Regions from separate parts of the Kocuria sp. LUK genome, predicted to be linked through region 1. Evidence: riboswitches for the same ligand, from Rfam matches in the RefSeq annotation. Region 1 holds a riboswitch; each other region holds the start of a gene.

Region 1 (3,922 bases):
ATGCACTCGTGGGCGACGAACCCGCCGGGGCCCGTGTAGAGCGTCGGGAAGACGTCGGCCAGGCGCGCCGAGACGTAGTTCGCCGCCAGGATGGCGGTGCGCGAGGACTCGGTGAGGCCCTGCCCGCCGGTCATGGCGATGTACATCCAGGAGATCGGCAGCACCCCGGCGGAGCCCCAGCGGGCCTGGGAGACCGGGAATGCCTCGGCCTCCGGGTCGGCCGCGGCGGCCGCCGGGTCCTCGGGCAGGAACGGCACGAGGTGCTCGGCCACCGCGACGGGGCCCACGCCGGGCCCGCCGCCGCCGTGGGGGATGCAGAAGGTCTTGTGCAGGTTCAGGTGGGAGACGTCCCCGCCGAAGCGCCCGGGCCGGGCCAGGCCCATGAGGGCGTTGAGGTTGGCGCCGTCGACGTAGACCTGGCCGCCGGCCTCGTGCACGGCGGCGCAGACCTCGGTGACCTGCTCCTCGAACACCCCGTGGGTCGAGGGGTAGGTGATCATGATCCCGGCGAGCTCGTCGCCGGTCTGCGCGATCCGCTCCCGCAGGTCCGCCATGTCCACCGAGCCGTCGGCGGCGGTGGCGACGACGACGACCTTGAGGTCGGCCAGCACGGCCGAGGCCGCGTTGGTGCCGTGGGCGGAGGAGGGGATGAGGATGGTCTTGCGCTGCCGGTCGCCGCGGGAGAGGTGGTAGCGGCGGATCGCGAGCAGCCCGGCCAGCTCGCCCTGGGAGCCGGCGTTGGGCTGGACGGACACGGCGGCGTAGCCGGTGATCTCGGTCAGCCACGTCTCGAGCTGGCCGATGAGCTCCTGCCAGCCCAGGGTCTGGTCCTCGGGGGCCAGCGGGTGGATCGAGGCGAGCTCGGGCCAGCTGATCGGCTCCATCTCGGCGGCGGCGTTGAGCTTCATGGTGCACGAGCCCAGCGGGATCATCGTGCGGTCCAGGGCCAGGTCCTTGTCCGCGAGCCCGCGCAGCCAGCGCATCATGGCGGTCTCGGAGCGGTGGGTGTTGAACACCGGGTGGGCGAGGTAGCCGTCGGTGCGCAGCAGGGCCGCGGGCAGCGCCCACGCGTCCTGCGGCGCGTCCTGCTCGGGGGCGGCGGCGCCGAAGGCCGCGAGCACGGCGTCGACGTCGCGCTCGTCGTGCGGCTCGCCCAGGGAGACGGAGACCCGGTCGGCGTCGACGCGGCGCAGGTTGATCCCCCGCTCGGCGGCGGCGGCGACCACGGCGTCGGCGCGTCCGGGGACCTGCGCGAGGACGGTGTCGAAGAAGTGCTCGTGCACCACGGTGGTGCCGGCGGCGGCCAGGCCCGTGGCGAGGCGGGCGGCGAGCCCGTGCACGCGCTCGGCGATGGCACGCAGCCCGTCGGGGCCGTGGTAGGCGGCATAGGCGCCGGCCACGACGGCCAGCAGCGCCTGGGCGGTGCAGATGTTGGAGGTGGCCTTCTCGCGGCGGATGTGCTGCTCGCGGGTCTGCAGCGCGAGCCGGTAGGCGGGCCGGCCGGAGGAGTCGGTGGACACGCCCACGAGGCGGCCCGGCAGGTTGCGCTCGAAGCCCTTGCGGCAGGCGATGAACGCGGCGTGGGGGCCGCCGAAGAACAGGGGCACCCCGAAGCGCTGGGCGGAGCCGACGGCGATGTCCACGCCCTGCTCCCCCGGGGAGCGCAGCAGGGTCAGCGCCAGCAGGTCGGTGGTCGCGGTCACGAGCGCGCCGGCGGCACGGGCCTGCTCGACGCGGGGGCCCAGCTCGGCGACGTCGCCGTCGACGCCGACGTGGGCGAGGACCACGCCGAAGAACTCGCCCTCGGGCAGCTGCGCGGTGAGGTCCGCGACGACGAGCTCGACGCCCACGGCCCGGCAGCGCCCGCGCAGCACCGCGAGGGTCTGCGGCAGGGTGCGGGCGTCGACGAGCACCCGGTCGCTCGTCGAGCGCCGGTTGGCGCGGCGCATCATGAGCACCGCCTCGGCCACGGCCGAGGACTCGTCCAGCAGGGAGGCGTTGGCGAGGTCGAGGCCGGTGAGGTCCATGACCGCGTTCTGGAAGGTGAGCAGGGCCTCGAGCCGGCCCTGGGAGATCTCCGGCTGGTACGGGGTGTAGGAGGTGTACCAGGCGGGGTTCTCGAGGATGTTGCGCCGCAGCACCGGCGGGGTCACGGTCTCGGCGTAGCCCTGACCGATCATCTGGGTCATCACGCGGTTCTTGGCCGCGATCCGGCGCAGGGCCGCGAGGGCCTCGTGCTCCGACATCGGCGCGGGCAGGCGCAGCGGGGCGTCGGCGACGATCCCGCGCGGGACGGCGCGGGCGACGAGGTCGTCGAGGTCGGCCGCGCCGACCGTCTCGAGCATGGTCCGGGTCTCGGCCGCGTCGGGGCCGAGGTGGCGTGCCAGGAAGGACAAGGTCAGCTCCTCGTTCTCGAGGCCCCGGTCGGGGCCCGTCCGGTCTCCCCGCTCTGTTCGCTGACCTGAGAGTTTTCGCCGCCCGGGGGCGGCCTGCACCGTCGGTGGCCGGCACCCCCGGCCGGTGGCCGGGGAGGCGGGACCTCTTCAGAGTGGCCTGCTCGCGGCGGTTCTGGGGCCTGAGAGATTCCCGGGGAGGAGTTGCTCCTTCGGCGCCGGTCCCGCCCTCCGCGGGCGGTCCCGGACTCTCCCGCCGCGCGTGGTCGGCCGAGATGTGGTTGTGCCTCCAGTGTCGCACAGATGCCCCGCCGCTCCCCCGCCCCGGACGGATCCGCCGGGAGGCCCGGGCAACGGCACGAGGCCCCGGACGCGGTGCGTCCGGGGCCTCGGCAGGGCGCACCCGCGAGGGGTGCGTCCGGAGGTGCTACTTGAGGGTGACGGTGGCGCCGGCGCCCTCGAGGGCCTCCTTGGCCTTGTCCGCGGTCTCCTTGTTGGCGCCCTCGAGCACGGCCTTGGGGGCCGAGTCCACGAGGTCCTTGGCCTCCTTGAGGCCGAGGGAGGTCAGCGCGCGGACCTCCTTGATGACCTGGATCTTCTTGTCGCCGGCGGCCTCGAGGACGACGTCGAACTCGGTCTGCTCCTCGGCCTCCTCGGCGGCACCGGCGGCCGGGGCGGCCGCACCGGCGACGGCCACGGGGGCGGCGGCGGTGACGTCGAAGGTCTCCTCGAACGCCTTGACGAACTCGGAGAGCTCGATCAGGGAGAGCTCCTTGAAGGCGTCGATCAGTTCTTCGGTGGTGAGCTTGGCCATGGTTGTGGCTCCTTTTCGATGGGGTGTCCCGACCGGGTTCGTCGGCGCGGGACGGGACGTTTCCGTGGTGAGAATGTGCCTCGCGGCGGGTGCTGGTTAGGCGCCCTGCTCCTCGACCTTGGCGCGCAGCGCCTCCGCGGTGCGGACGGTCTTGGACAGCGGGGCCTGGAACAGCGCGGCGGCCTTGGACAGCGACGCCTGGGCGGCGCCGGCGACCTTGGCGAGCAGCACCTCGCGGGACTCGAGGTCCGCGAGCTGCTTGATCTCGGCCTCGCTGAGCGCCTTGCCCTCGAGGTAGCCGCCCTTGACCACGAGCTGCGGGTTCGCCTTGGCGAAGTCACGCAGGCTCTTGGCGGCCTCGACGGGGTCGCCCGAGACGAAGGCGATGGCGCTCGGGCCGGCGAGCTGGCCGTCGAACGCGTCGATGCCCAGCTCCTTGGCCGCGATCGCGGTCAGCGTGTTCTTCACCACGGCGTATTCGGCGTTCTCACCGAGCGAGCGGCGCAGCTCCTTGAGCTGGGCCACGGTGAGACCGCGGTACTCAGTCAGGACAGCAGCGTCCGAGTTGGAGAACAGCTCCTTCAACTCGGCGACCGCGGCTGCCTTTTCCGGGTTCGCCATGGTACTCCTTCCGGTCTTCGATGCCGGTGCGCTGCCGAGGGGTCCCGGACACGGAAAAGGCCCCGCGCAGATGCCCGGGGCCGGCCGCTGCGGG
Region 2 (3,922 bases), on a different contig from region 1:
GCCGTCCCGGGCCGCCGCCGCGGCGGCGGCCACGGCCGCTCCGGCGTCGCGGATCCCGAAGGCGGTGACCACGGCGACGAGGTGCTCGGTCGTCGTGACCTCGTCGGCCGAGACGCCGACGCTGTCCGCGTCGACGAGGCGCAGGTTCACGCCCAGGGCCTCGGCGGCCTCGACCACGGCCTCGGCGCGGCCGGGCACCCGGGCGCGGACGGTGTCGAAGAACTGCTCGGCGGCGAGCTCGACGCCGGCGCCGGCGAGCGCGCCGGCCAGGGTGCGGGCGTGGGCGTGCACGCGCTCGGCGATGGCGCGCAGCCCGGAGGGGCCGTGGTACACCGCGTACATGGAGGCCACCACCGCGAGCAGCGCCTGGGCGGTGCAGATGTTGGAGGTCGCCTTCTCCCGGCGGATGTGCTGCTCGCGCGTCTGCAGCGCGAGCCGGTAGGCCCGGGCCCCGGCGTCGTCGGTGGAGACCCCCACGAGACGGCCGGGCAGGGAGCGCTCCAGGCCCTTGCGCACGGCCATGTAGGCGGCGTGCGGGCCGCCGAAGAACAGGGGGACGCCGAAGCGCTGGGTGCTGCCGACGGCGATGTCCGCGCCCTGCTCGCCCGGGGGGACGATCAGGGTCAGGGCGAGGATGTCGGCGGCGACGGTCACCATGGCCCCGCGCTCCTTCGCCGCGGCGACGACCGCGGCGTGGTCGACGACGGCGCCGTCGTCGCCGGGCTGCTGGAGGACGATCCCGGAGATCTCCCCCTCGGGCAGGCCCGCCGAGAGGTCCGCGACCTCGACCTCGAAGCCGAGCGCGCGGGCCCGGCCCTGCACCACGGCGAGGGTCTGCGGGAAGAGGTTGGCGTCCAGGACGGTGCGGGCCTCGGCGCGGGCCTTGTTGGTCCGGCGCATCAGCAGCACCGCCTCGGCCACGGCGGAGGCCTCGTCGAGCAGGGAGGCGTTGGCCACGGGCAGCCCGGTCAGGTCCGCGACCATCGTCTGGTAGTTCAGCAGCGCCTCCAGCCGGCCCTGCGAGATCTCGGGCTGGTAGGGGGTGTAGGCGGTGTACCAGGCGGGGTTCTCCAGCACGTTGCGCAGGATCACCGGCGGGGTGAGGGTGTCGGAGAAGCCCTGGCCGATCATCTGCGTGCGCAGGACGTTGCGCGAGGCCATCCGGCGCAGCTCGGCGAGGGCTTCGGCCTCGGAGCGCGGCGCGGGCAGCTCCAGCGGCGCCTGCTGGCGGATGTCCGCGGGCACGGCGGTGTCGACGAGCTCGTCGAGGCCGGTCAGGCCGACGGCCGCGAGCATCGTGGCGGCCGCCCCGGCGTCGGGGCCGATGTGGCGGTCGGCGAAGGCGTCGCCGGCCGGGCGGGTGGTCGTGGGGAGGGGAGCGGTGATCGTCATGTCTCGGGAGAACTCCAGTGCTCGGCGCGGCCCTGCCGCGCGGTCCGTGGGTCCTCCCCGATCTGTTGCTCTGCCTGAGAGTTTCCGCCCTCCCGGACTGGGGGTGGGGCTTGCTCCTTCGGCGTGCGCGGAGGTGCTCCGCGCCACTTTCCAGATGCGCCTCGGTGCGGCGGTACGGGGGCCTGAGAGTTTCCCGGGGAGGAATTGCTCCTACGGCGCCCGCTCCACAACTGCTGAGCGGGACTCTCCCGCCGCACGTCGTCGACTGCAGTCGATGTGACTGTTCCCACACCGTAGCCGAGGTGTTGCGCCAGGTGCAACAGGATCGCCCGGTCCCGCGGGTGCTGTGACGCCGGGAGACGCGCCGGCCCGCGTCCGGCGGGGAGCGCGAGAAGGCCCCGGACCGTGCGGTCCGGGGCCTTCTGGTGGTGCGCCTGGAGGGATTCGAACCCCCAACCTTCTGATCCGTAGTCAGATGCTCTATCCGTTGAGCTACAGGCGCATCGGCTCCGCCCGGCGTCTCCGCCGCTCGAGCCGGGTACAACCTTACATGCGGCCTGCGGTTCTGCAAAACCGGGGTGAAGGGTGCGGGAAGCCGGGGGAACGCGCGGCCGGCGCGACGGGAGCGAGGGGTGCGCCCCGCCGGGGTGCCCGCGGGGCGGGGTGCGGGAGGGCCCGGCCCGCGGGGCGTAACCCTGCGCCCCGGCGCGGGTCCTGGGGGCTAGGATGGGCCGCACATCACAGTAGAGACCGGCCGCCCCTGCTTCCATGCACGCCGCTCGCTGTGGGCCCGGTGCCCCCCGGGCCGGAGCGCTCGACGGCGAGCGCGCACGACGAGGGCCGGGCGGTCGGCGGACGGCCTCAACGAGGAGACATGTCAATGGCTGACAACCCCACTGCAACGACGGAGACCACCGGGCTGAACGAGGCTGTGAAGGACGCGCTGGAGAACCCGCCCACCACCCACGCGCACCTGCTCGGGTGGGTGCGGGAGATGGCGGAGCTCACGCAGCCCGAGCGCATCCACTGGGTGGACGGCTCCGAGGAGGAGTGGGACCGGCTCACCGGCGAGCTGGTGGAGGCCGGCACGTTCGTGCGCCTGGCCGAGGACAAGTTCCCGAACTCCTTCGCCGCCTTCTCCGACCCGGACGACGTCGCCCGCGTCGAGGAGCGGACCTTCATCTGCACCAAGACCGAGAAGGGCGCGGGTCCCACCAACAACTGGGAGGACCCGGAGGTGATGAAGGCGACCCTGCGCAAGAAGTTCGCGGGCTCGATGCGCGGGCGCACCATGTACGTCATCCCCTTCGTCATGGGCCACCTCGACGCCGAGCACCCCAGCTACGGCGTGGAGATCTCCGACTCCGCCTACGTGGTGTGCTCCATGCGGATCATGGCCACGATCGGCACGCCCGTGCTGGAGAAGATGACGGCGCAGAACGCGTTCTTCGTCGAGTGCCTGCACTCCCTGGGCGCCCCGCTGGAGCCGGGCCAGCAGGACGTGCCCTGGCCGTGCAACCCCACCAAGTACATCGTGCAGTTCCCCGAGGACCGCGCGATCTGGTCCTTCGGCTCCGGCTACGGCGGCAACGCGCTGCTGGGCAAGAAGTGCTACGCCCTGCGCATCGCCTCCGCGATCGCCCACGACGAGGGCTGGCTGGCCGAGCACATGCTCATCCTCAAGATCACCGACCCGCAGGGCGGGACGCACTTCATCTCCGCGGCGTTCCCGTCCGCGTGCGGCAAGACGAACTTCGCGATGCTGGACTCCACGCTGGAGGGCTGGAAGACCGAGATGGTCGGGGACGACATCTCCTGGATCCGCTTCGGCAAGGACGGCCAGGCGCGGGTGGTCAACCCCGAGGCCGGCCTCTTCGGCGTGGCCCCCGGCACCGGGTGGCCGACCAACCCCAACGCGATGCACGCGATCGCCAAGGGCAACACCATCTTCACCAACGTGGCGCTCACCGACGACGGCGGCGTGTGGTGGGAGGGGATGACCGAGGAGACCCCGGCGCACCTGACCGACTGGAAGGGCAACGACTGGACCCCCGACTCCGGGCGCCCGGCCGCGCACCCCAACTCCCGCTTCTGCACGCCCATCAAGCAGGTCGACACGCTCGCCCCCGAGTACGACGACCCGAACGGCGTGCCGCTGTCCGCGATCATCTTCGGTGGCCGGCGCAAGACCACCGTCCCGCTCGTCTCGCAGTCCTTCGGCTGGGAGCACGGCGTCTTCCAGGGCGCCACGCTCTCCTCGGAGACCACGGCGGCCGCCAAGGGCGCCGTGGGCGTGGTCCGCCGCGACCCCATGGCGATGCTCCCGTTCATCGGCTACAACGCCAACGACTACCTCGAGCACTGGCTCGACACCGGGGCGCGGGTCGGCGAGGAGAACATGCCGAAGATCTTCTACGTCAACTGGTTCCGCCGCACCCCCGAGGGCGGGTTCGCCTGGCCCGGCTTCGGCGAGAACACCCGCGTGGTGAAGTGGATCGTCGAGCGGCTGCAGGGCCGGGCCGGCGGCCGG
Region 3 (3,922 bases), on a different contig from region 1:
GCCGGGGACGTGATCGGCTGGTGCGCCGAGCACGGCGCCGCGTTCGTGCCGTTCTCCCCGCTGGGCCGCGGCTACCTCGCCGGCGCGCTCGGCGGGCGCGCCTTCTCCGCGGACGACTTCCGCTCCCGCAACCCCCGCTTCGCGCCCGAGGCGATGGCCGCCCAGGAGACGGTGCTCGCCCCGCTCCGGGAGGTCGCCGAGCGCCACGGGACCTCTCCGGCGGCGGTCGCGATCGCGTGGACCACGGTGGCCGGCGAGCACGTCGTCCCCATCCCCGGCACGAGCGACCTCGGCCACCTGCGCGAGGACGCGGCCGCGGCGGAGCTGCGGCTCACGGCCGAGGACCTCGCGGTGCTCGACCGCGTGGCGGCCCCCGCCCCGCGGTACTGACGCGGACGGGAGGCCCCCGCGGCGGGGGCCTCCCGTCCGGAACGGGGCGCGGGACTCAGCGGGTGAGTGCGGGGGCCTCCTCGGCCGCGGCGTGCCGGTCCTCGAGCTCCTGACGGACCTTGGCCTCGTGCAGGGCGCGCAGGGCGGCGTGCTCGGGGTTGCGGCGCAGCACCAGGTAGCCGGCGCCCAGGACCGCGAACCACAGCGGGGTGAGCAGCAGCGCCGTGCGGGTGTCCGGCTGCGTGGTCAGCGCCCAGAGGACGAACCCGAAGAACGCCAGGACCACCCAGGGCATGAACGTCCCGCCGGGCATCTTGAACGCGCTCGCGGCGTGGACCTGCGGACGGCGGCGCCGGTAGACGATGTAGCTGATCAGGATGATCGACCACACGAACATGAAGCACAGGGCCGAGACGGTGGTCACCATGGTGAAGGCCGCCGCGACGCTGCCCTCCGCGTAGAGCAGCACGACGCCGGCGAGCAGGAACATGCAGGAGAACAGCAGGGCGTTGCGGGGGACCCTGCGGGTCGAGAGCCGGCCGAAGGCCTTCGGCGCGTCGCCCTCCTGGGCCAGGCCGTAGACCATGCGCGAGGTCGAGTAGATGCCGGAGTTCGCCGAGGAGGTCGCCGAGGTGAGGACCACGAAGTTCACCACGCCGGCGGCCCCGACGAGGCCCGCGAGGGCGAACATGCCCACGAACGGCGACTCGGCGGCGCTGTAGGTGGTCCAGGGGCGCACGGCCATGAGCACGATCAGCGCACCCACGTAGAAGACGAGGATGCGGACCGGGATCGAGTTCACCGCCCGCGGCAGGGTCACCTCGGGGTCCTTGGCCTCGGCCGCGGTGGCGCCGACCAGCTCGATGCCCACGAAGGCGAACACGGCGATCTGGAAGCCGGCCACGAAGCCCATGAAGCCGGTGGGGAACATGCCGCCGTGCGCCCACAGGTTGCTCACCGACGCGCGGGCGCCGTCGGTCTCGAAGCCGGTGATGATCATGACCAGGCCGACGACGATCAGGGCGAGGATGGCGACGATCTTGATCAGGGCGAACCAGAACTCGGTCTCCCCGAAGGCGCGCACCGTCGGGAGGTTCAGCGCCAGCAGGAGCACGACGCAGGAGACCGCGGGGATCCACAGCGGCAGGTCGGGCCACCAGAAGGAGACGTAGTGGGCGATCGCGACCACGTCCGCGATCCCGGTGACCACCCAGCAGAACCAGTAGGTCCACCCCGTGAAGTACGAGGCCCAGGGGCCCAGGAGGTCCCCGGCGAAGTCGGAGAAGTTCTTGTACTCGGTGTTGCTCAGCAGCAGCTCGCCCATCGCCCGCATGACGAAGAAGAGCATGAAGCCGATGAGCATGTAGACGAAGATCACCGCGGGCCCGGCGACGGAGATGGTCTTGCCCGAGCCCATGAACAGGCCGGTGCCGATGGCGCCGCCGATGGCGATGAGCTGGATGTGGCGGCTGGACAGGGCTCTCTCGAGATGGGGCTGCTGCGTGGCTGAGCTCATGACGTGGTCTCTTCCTGTCGGTTCCTCGCGGAACACGGAACGGGGTGCTGCACCGGTGCAGGACCGCGCCGGGGTGCGGACAGGGCCCACCGCTCCCCGCGGGGGGAACGGGAACGGCCTGTGCCGGGCCCTGCGGCGGGCAGCGTCGTGCCGTGACGGGAGTCGGTGCCGGGGTGACGGTCGGCGGGCGCCCCTCCACCCGGGCGGGTGGTCGTGGGGAGGGGAGCGGTGATCGTCATGTCTCGGGAGAACTCCAGTGCTCGGCGCGGCCCTGCCGCGCGGTCCGTGGGTCCTCCCCGATCTGTTGCTCTGCCTGAGAGTTTCCGCCCTCCCGGACTGGGGGTGGGGCTTGCTCCTTCGGCGTGCGCGGAGGTGCTCCGCGCCACTTTCCAGATGCGCCTCGGTGCGGCGGTACGGGGGCCTGAGAGTTTCCCGGGGAGGAATTGCTCCTACGGCGCCCGCTCCACGACTGCTGAGCGGGACTCTCCCGCCGCACGTCCACGGCTGTGCTGTGACTGCAGTCACACCATAGGCCGGGTGTGCCGCAGCGCACAACTCGGCCGTTCTGCCGTGTCGTCGCAGGTCGCGACCGTGCCCGCGGCACGGCACGTCCGCGCGGTGCGGAGCGCGACGGCCCCGCCCGGCGTCCCCGGAGGGGCGCCGGACGGGGCCGGGAGGGGCAGGGGAGCTCGCGGTGCGCGGCTCAGCACTCGACGACGTTGACGGCCAGTCCGCCGAGCGCGGTCTCCTTGTACTTGTGGCTCATGTCCTTGCCGGTCTCGCGCATGGTGACGATGACCTCGTCGAGGCTCACCCGGTGGGTGCCGTCGCCCCACAGCGCCATCTTCGCGGCGTTGATGGCCTTGGCGGCGGCGATCGCGTTGCGCTCGATGCAGGGCACCTGCACGAGCCCGCCGATGGGGTCGCAGGTCAGGCCGAGGTTGTGCTCCATGGCGATCTCCGCGGCGTTCTCCACCTGCTCCGGGGTCCCGCCGAGGACCTCGGCCAGGCCGCCGGCGGCCATCGAGGAGGCGGAGCCGACCTCGCCCTGGCAGCCGACCTCGGCCCCGGAGATGGAGGCCTGCTCCTTGTACAGGACGCCCACGGCGCCGGCGGCCAGCAGGAAGCGGACCACGACGGACTCGCGGACCCGCCGCAGCTCCTCGGCGTCCCCGCCGGCCATCGCCCGCCGGATCTCGGGGGCGTAGTGGGTGGCGTAGAACAGCACGGCGGGGATGATCCCGGCCGCCCCGTTGGTCGGGGCGGTGACGACCCGCCCGCCGGAGGCGTTCTCCTCGTTGACGGCCAGAGCCACGAGGTTCACCCACTCCTGCCAGTAGGACGGGTCCCGGTCCGGGTCCTCCCGGCGCAGCCGGTCGTGCCAGGCCGGGGCCCGGCGGGCGACCTTGAGCCCGCCCGGCAGGGTGCCGGTGCGGCGCAGGCTGGAGTCCTTGCACTGCTCCATGACGTCCCAGATGTGCAGCAGCCCCGCCCGGATCTCCTCCTCGGTGCGCCAGGTGCGCTCGTCGGCCAGCATCACGTCGCTGATGGACAGGCCCGTGGCCCGGCAGTGCGCCAGGAGCTCCCGCGCGGTGCGGAACGGGTGCGGGACCTGCTTGCTGGCCTCGTCGAGCTCGGCCGCCGCCGCGTCCTCCTCGCCCTCCTGGACGATGAACCCGCCGCCGACCGAGAACCAGGTCTCGTCGGCCAGCACGGCCCCGTCCGCGTCGAGGGCCTGGAAGCGCATGCCGTTGGTGTGCCGCTCGAGCACGGTCAGCGGGTGCTGGACCATGTCCTCCACGGCGTACGGGAGGTCCTTGCGCCGGCCGAGGGCGGCGCACAGCCGCAGGGTGCCGCCGGCGGCGATGTCCGCCAGGCGCTCCTCGACCTGGTCGGGCAGCACGGTCTCGGGGTCGTAGCCCTCGAGGCCGAGGAGGATCGCGGTGAACGTGCCGTGCCCGCGGCCGGTGGCGGCGAGGGAGCCGTAGACGTCCACGCGCAGGCCGGCGGTCCGCT

What was found. Region 1 has a riboswitch for glycine ahead of gcvP (aminomethyl-transferring glycine dehydrogenase). Riboswitches for the same ligand answer to the same signal wherever they lie in the genome.
Region 2: linked by a shared signal. The riboswitch ahead of gcvP (aminomethyl-transferring glycine dehydrogenase) and the one ahead of gcvP (aminomethyl-transferring glycine dehydrogenase) in region 1 are both predicted to bind glycine.
Region 3: linked by a shared signal. The riboswitch ahead of cycA (D-serine/D-alanine/glycine transporter) and the one ahead of gcvP (aminomethyl-transferring glycine dehydrogenase) in region 1 are both predicted to bind glycine.

The regions. Positions count from the first base shown of each region.
Region 1 covers NZ_JAJMZI010000011.1:6,227-10,148, reverse strand. Annotated here, with positions in the region: gene gcvP (aminomethyl-transferring glycine dehydrogenase) at 1-2,396, opposite strand, end outside; glycine riboswitch at 2,554-2,659, opposite strand; gene rplL (50S ribosomal protein L7/L12) at 2,821-3,207, opposite strand; gene rplJ (50S ribosomal protein L10) at 3,304-3,828, opposite strand.
Region 2 covers NZ_JAJMZI010000004.1:349,435-353,356, forward strand. Annotated here, with positions in the region: gene gcvP (aminomethyl-transferring glycine dehydrogenase) at 1-1,392, opposite strand, end outside; glycine riboswitch at 1,553-1,653, opposite strand; tRNA gene LQU92_RS09535 (tRNA-Arg) at 1,819-1,894, opposite strand; gene LQU92_RS09540 (phosphoenolpyruvate carboxykinase (GTP)) at 2,273-3,922, shown strand, end outside.
Region 3 covers NZ_JAJMZI010000004.1:340,893-344,814, forward strand. Annotated here, with positions in the region: gene LQU92_RS09500 (aldo/keto reductase) at 1-390, shown strand, start outside; gene cycA (D-serine/D-alanine/glycine transporter) at 446-1,906, opposite strand; glycine riboswitch at 2,306-2,406, opposite strand; gene LQU92_RS09510 (L-serine ammonia-lyase) at 2,610-3,922, opposite strand, start outside.